DNA from 2 places in the Vibrio mytili genome. Region 1 is predicted to be linked to the other one. Evidence: riboswitches for the same ligand, from Rfam matches in the RefSeq annotation. Region 1 holds a riboswitch; the other holds the start of a gene.
The links. A riboswitch is a leader RNA that binds a small molecule or an ion and turns the genes downstream of it on or off. The one in region 1 is predicted to bind cyclic di-GMP.
Positions count from the first base shown of each region.

Region 2: it holds a riboswitch for cyclic di-GMP, as region 1 does, so the genes downstream of both, ONE56_RS08660 (TfoX/Sxy family DNA transformation protein) here and ONE56_RS19375 (glycoside hydrolase family 68 protein) in region 1, are expected to answer to the same signal.

Region 1 covers NZ_CP110482.1:1,308,482-1,311,904, reverse strand. Annotated here, with positions in the region: gene ONE56_RS19380 (permease) at 1-765, opposite strand, end outside; cyclic di-GMP riboswitch class I at 1,373-1,457, shown strand; gene ONE56_RS19375 (glycoside hydrolase family 68 protein) at 1,717-3,291, shown strand; gene ONE56_RS19370 (glycoside hydrolase family 32 protein) at 3,363-3,423, shown strand, end outside.
Region 2 covers NZ_CP110481.1:1,885,394-1,888,816, forward strand. Annotated here, with positions in the region: gene purR (HTH-type transcriptional repressor PurR) at 10-1,014, shown strand; cyclic di-GMP riboswitch class I at 1,293-1,382, shown strand; gene ONE56_RS08660 (TfoX/Sxy family DNA transformation protein) at 1,499-2,089, shown strand; gene ONE56_RS08665 (TVP38/TMEM64 family protein) at 2,200-2,892, shown strand; gene ONE56_RS08670 (putative signal transducing protein) at 2,892-3,215, shown strand.

The DNA.
Region 1 (3,423 bases):
GATGCCGATCAACACGGCTGCTGGAACGGACCACCACTGCCCTTGACCTAAATGGGTCTCAATCCATCCATCGGGTACAAAGCCATGTAAACCTGCACCAATCCCGACCCCAATTAATACCCATTTCCAAACGCGGCTGACAATTTCAGTCATTTCTTGTTTGGCAAACTGATGACGCTCTGAAAGCGTAATACGTGAGTGTGTATGAGCATGATTAGGAACACCGCTTTGCGTAGCGCTCTTCGCGTTATGCATCGCCTTTGCTGCAATAGGCTGTAACCAACGATGAGCGCCGATTAAATCTAGTAGCCAGCCACTTAATATGCCGATGCTCATGCCAACGATGACGTACATGACGGTGAACTGCCATCCAAGCAGACTAAATAGCAATAACACGGCAATTTCATTAATTAATGGCGACGTAATGAGAAAAGCCATAGTGATTCCTATGGGGATACCAGCAGAGGTAAAACCAAGAAAGACAGGAATACTGGAACATGAACAAAACGGAGTAATTGCGCCAAAAAAGCTGCCTGCTAGGTAACCAAAAAAGCGTCGTTTTCCTTCCAGGTAATGGCGAACCTTTTCAACATTTAAGGATGCTCGCAGTAGGGCAATCACATATATCATGATGATCAATAAGGCGAGTATCTTCGTAGTGTCTTCGATAAAGAAATGTGTCGCGTCTGCTAGCTTAGAGCCTGACGACAGGCCAAGTAATCGGTAGGTCATCCAATCAGCTAGATAGGTAAAAGCTTCAAACACATCCGCTCCTTAAACATTGGTAACTATTCCGATCACCATGTGTATTAATCAGGTGAAACAACCAAAGGTCTTTTTAGGTACTTACTCTAAGTTTAATTCACCTTAGTGTGAGTGAGAGTATATAAAATGATATATGTCTCGTTTTGAAAGAGTAGGAGGGCTTGTTGGGGGTAAGTCATAAACGATCAGGAGAAAGTCGGTACATATCCTCATTGCACGAATGGTAACGTTACCAACCAAGTTGTTTAATGGGTGAGGTTAAGAGAGCGATGGGCATTTGCTTATAATTTTTTCTGTTATTATGTTTTTATGTCATTTTTGTGTGTTTTTTGGGTTATTTTTAATTAGTTTGGTGTGAAGGTTTTTTATTTGGTTCAAACTCTATTGTTGCTGTTTCTTGTAACCGGAACCAACCTAGTTTCAATAAGGTTTTGTTGCGTGAAGTGCTTCATATATCAACGTTCAATTGAGTCACGCCATTGTCAGAGTTTCATACTTGTAATCGTATTATCCTTGAATTGTCATTTTCCATTGTTATGATTTTTCGCGTGGACAGAACAGCATGTCCACGGCCAGTTGACCATATCTCCCCATGTGAGTGTTGCTTAACTGATAAAGGCAAAACCTTCGAAAGAGGGTGACGCAAAGTCTCCGATCTAACGGATATTTCCTATGGTAGCGGGACCGCCAGTTTTGTATGCTGACTAAGAAAATTTAGTTGTATTTCAATAACAAAAACATATTTGAGATTTACTTTCACACAGGTGTTCAGTCGTTTTCATAGTCTGTTTGATGTGAAGGTTTAAGTTTTGCTTATTTTAGGGAACGTTCTCAACTTTTGATTTGAAGTTGTATGCAGCAATTTAATGTGATTAGTTCGTCGCAATACTGAGGGTTAACCACTTCTAGAAAATTAAAAATTTCAAAATTTTATTAGCAGAGGTAAGTAAAATGCGTTCAACGAAAATCAAAGCGAGAGTCCCTATTTTAGGGATGCTAATAGGGACAGCAACGGCTAGCCAGTTTGCTTTCGCCGCTCAGCTTCAACCAGGGCCAGAGCCTACCGTACACACGCAAGAAGCATTCGCTCCTGATGCTGACTTTACCGCTAAGTGGACCCGTGCTGACGCACGCCAGCTCAAGCGTTTGTCTGACCCAATGGCAGGATCTCGTGAAAACTCGATGCCAGAGGAATACACGATGCCAAGCGTCCCTCAAGATTTTCCAGATATGTCTAACGAACAGGTTTGGGTATGGGACTCATGGCCTCTAACCGATGCGGATGCGAACCAATACAGCGTTAACGGGCAGGAAGTTATTTTTTCGCTCGTGGCCGATCGAAGTCTAGGTTTTGATGACCGTCATGTATTTGCGAAGATCGGTTACTTCTATCGTCCTGCGGGAATTCCAGCGGATCAGCGCCCTGAAAACGGTGGGTGGACTTACGGTGGTTTGATCTTTGATGAAGGCGTCACCGGACAAATTTTTGAGGATCAGTCCTTCAGCCATCAAACACAGTGGTCTGGGTCTGCTCGTATTTTCCCAGGTGGCGAGGTTAAGCTTTTCTTTACTGATGTTGCGTTTTATCGTGATTCTGAAGGTAATGACATTAAGCCATATGATCCGCGTATCGCGCTAAGTGTTGGTAAGATACACGCAAATAAAAATGGCGTGAAGTTCACGGGTTTCGATAAGGTGATTAACCTACTGGAAGCCGACGGAACTTACTATCAGACCGCAGAACAAAACCCTTACTTTAACTTCCGTGATCCATTCACCTTTGAGGACCCTGCTCACCCAGGTGAAACGTTTATGGTATTTGAGGGTAACTCAGCAATGGAGAGGGGCTCTGCGAAGTGTACTGCGGAAGATCTTGGTTATCAGGTAGGAGACCCGTACGCTGAAACCGTCAGAGAAGTGAATTCATCAGGTGCAACGTTCCAGATTGGTAATGTCGGTTTGGCGAGAGCGACCAATGAAGATCTGACTGAATGGGAGTTCTTGCCACCGATTCTTTCAGCGAACTGTGTAACCGATCAGACTGAACGACCTCAAATTTACCAGAAAGACGGTAAGTACTACCTATTCACTATCAGCCACAGCACGACTTTTGCAAACGGCATTACCGGTCCTGAAGGGGTTTACGGTTTTGTCGGCAATGGCATTCGCAGTGATTACCAGCCGATGAACCAAGGCTCAGGTTTAGTCCTTGGTAATCCGACGAATTTGAACTTCTACCCAGGAACGCCGTTTGATCCGGACTACAACCAGCCAGCAGGCCACTTCCAGTCTTATTCACACTATGTGATGCCTGATGGTTTGATCCAATCCTTCATTGATACGGTCGGTTTTAAAGAAAACTTTCGACGCGGTGGCACTTTGGCTCCTACCGTGAAAGTGCTTATTGATGGGGACACATCTGAAGTCGATTATTATTATGGTGCTAATGGATTGGGTGGTTGGGCTGATATTCCTGCCAACATAAACGTGAACCCGAGTGGTAAAAAGGAAAAAGCACTGAAATAACGAAGCAAAGTTATTTGTGTCATCGATTGGAGGAGCGGTTTTTCCGCTCCTTTATTATATTAAGAAGGGCTATGCGATTTACTTATTTAAGGCCAGGGTTTAGACCTGCCGTTACGACTTTTCTTCTCGTTA
Region 2 (3,423 bases), on a different replicon from region 1:
ACACTATTTATGGCCACTATAAAAGACGTCGCTCGCTTAGCCGGCGTTTCAACCACTACAGTTTCGCACGTTATCAATAAAACGCGCTTTGTTGCAGAAGCAACTCAAGAAAAAGTCATGAAAGCGGTTGATGAGTTAAATTATGCCCCTAGTGCGGTAGCTCGTAGCTTAAAATGTAATTCAACCAGAACCATCGGTATGTTGGTGACTCAGTCAACCAACTTATTCTTCTCTGAAGTCATTGATGGTGTTGAGAGTTACTGTTACCGACAAGGTTATACTCTGATTTTATGTAACACAGGTGGCATATACGAAAAACAACGTGACTATATTCGTATGTTGGCAGAAAAGCGTGTTGATGGCATCTTGGTTATGTGCTCCGATTTAACCGAAGAGCTAAAAGAGATGCTTGACCGTCATGCTGATATTCCAAAGGTGGTCATGGATTGGGGGCCAGAGAGCTCTCAAGCAGATAAAATCATGGATAACTCAGAGGAAGGTGGTTACATAGCAACTAAGTACCTAATCGATAATGGTCATACTGATATTGCGTGTTTAAGTGGTCACTTTGAAAAACTGGCTTGTAAGGAACGTATTCTAGGTTTCCGTCGTGCTATGGCTGAAGCTGATCTCCCTGTAAACGAGGATTGGATTCTAGAAGGTAACTTTGAATGTGACACTGCCGTATTGGTTGCCGATCAGATCACCGCTATGAAAAAGCGTCCAACAGCGGTCTTTTGCTTCAACGATACAATGGCACTTGGTTTAATGAGCCGATTACAACAAAATGGCATTTCAGTGCCAGATGATATTTCTGTTGTGGGCTATGACAATATTGAGCTGGCAGAGTATTTCTCACCACCACTTACAACCATTCACCAGCCTAAGCGCCGTGTTGGTAAAAATGCGTTCGAAATTCTGCTTGAGCGAATTAAAGATAAAGAGCATGAGAAGCGAATTTTTGAAATGCAGCCTGAGCTGGTCATCCGCAATACGGTTAAAAAACTCAACTGAGTAAAATAGTCTAACAAATAAGCACCTGCGCAAGGTGCTTATTTTTTTCTTAAAAATAACATTTATTAAACCCCCATCTAACTTTTCACAAAACCTCACAAAATAACTCTTTGTTTTATTGTCACTTAATGCAATAAAAGCGTTCTCTTGTTGTGTTAATTGACCACATCAGATAATAAGAATCATAATGCATAATTACGCATTATTTACTGAACGAACATCACACTTTATGAGCTGAAATGTGATATTGATTCAATATCCACAGTATTCTGAAAATGTCACGCACAGGGCAAACCATTTGAAAGAATGGGACGCAAAGCTTCCGGCCTGAACCCTATTTTTTAGTGGAAGGTAGCGGGGTTGCCGATGGCAAATATGCATATAATGAGTTTACCCTTTAATGACATTGTTACTACATGCATTTGCTAATCTCTCGGACCTGATTTTTGGTGGCGTAATATGAATTACACCGAGATAAGACATCATGGATAAACCAATACTCAAAGACTCAATGAAGCTGTTTGAGGCACTTGGCACGATCAAATCGCGCTCAATGTTTGGCGGCTTCGGGCTGTTCGCAGATGAGACTATGTTTGCTCTAGTAGTGAACAATCAGCTTCATATACGAGCAGACCAGCAGTCCTGTTCTCAGTTCGAGAAACAAGGACTAAAACCGTACGTATATAAAAAGCGTGGCTTTCCCGTTGTTACTAAATACTATGCTATTTCTAATGATTTATGGGAATCTCGTGAACGTTTATTGGACGTTGCGCAACAATCTCTTAAATGCGCAAAGTTGGAAAAAGTCGAGCAAGCCAATACCAAACCAACGCGGTTAAAAGACTTACCTAACCTTCGGTTAGCAACAGAGCGAATGTTGAAAAAAGCCGGAATTAAATCCGTAGAACAGCTCGAAGAAGAAGGCGCATTAAACGCATATAAAGCAATCCAAGATACGCACAGCACCTCTGTAAGTATCGAACTACTCTGGGCTTTAGAAGGCGCGATTAATGGTACTCACTGGAGCGTGGTTCCGCAAACTCGTCGGGATGAACTAAAAAGCCAACTTCAGTAACGTCCGTTTTCAAGTATCATCAAACCGCAGTTTTATCTGCGGTTTTTTTTGAAATTTTTTCCTCTCTTAACCTGTCTATAGATTTTGTGATATCTAAGTGGAACTGCATAATGGATAAAAAAAAGATCGTCGGGTTAATCCTTGTTACTGTCATCGTAATCTTAGCGACATACTTTAGCCCCTATTTGACCTTAGAAAATGCCAAAGCCCAGCAAGCCGATTTAAACGCTTATATTGATAAAAACTTCATCTTGGCAGCGGCGGTGTACTTCTTCACCTATATTGTCGTTACTGCTTTATCGATTCCTGGCGCCGCGGTGGTCACCTTACTCGGTGCAGCACTTTTTGGTTTTTGGTCAAGTTTGTTGCTAGTCTCTTTTGCCAGTACGATTGGAGCGACAGTGGCGTTTCTGAGTAGCCGCTATTTGCTGCAAGAGTGGGTACAAAATAAATTCGGCAAAAAACTCGAGGCCATTAACAATGGTGTCAAAAAAGACGGTTCGTTCTATCTGTTGTCGCTGCGTTTGATTCCGGTATTTCCTTTTTTCTTAATCAACCTTTTAATGGGGCTAACGCCGATGTCAGTCGGCCGATTCTACCTGATAAGCCAAATAGGTATGCTACCTGGAACCGCCGTATACCTAAATGCAGGTACCCAATTAGCTCGCATTGAAAGCCTCTCCGATGCCGCGTCGCCCTCCATATTAGCCTCTTTGGCTTTACTTGGGTTGTTTCCTATCATCATTAAGTGGGTAATGATGAGGTTCATGCCCAACATTCAAAGCAAGAGAAATAATACTTAATGAAGATATTTATCGCTAAGAATCCAGCTGAAGCCCATATTGTCTGCGAGTTGCTAAAAGCAGAGCAGGTATGTTGTGAGGTACGTGGAGAGGGGATCTTTGGGTTAAAGGGTGAATTGCCCTTTGGGGAAGACACGGATCCTTATGTTTGGTTGTTGAATCCAGAGCAACACCGCCAGGCAGCGATAATTATTGAAGGCTATGAAAAGCAAACGCAACCAAACGTATTTCCGGATTGGCAATGCCCTCATTGCTTAGAGAACAATGAAGGGCAATTCGGTGCTTGTTGGCGGTGTGGGTATCACATTGATGGAAGGGACTAGGTATTAGGGTCCTAGGTCCTAGGTTCTAGGCCCTAGAAAAAGATTACTGATTACTGATTACTGATTACTGATTACTGATTACTGATTACTGAAATTTATCCCATGCATTCAGCTTGTCAACGTCATGCCAGCGAGCTCAATCGTGACGCTATTCTGTATTCCCTAAAATACAACACACCAATCCCAATACGAGAATACTGAAGCTTCG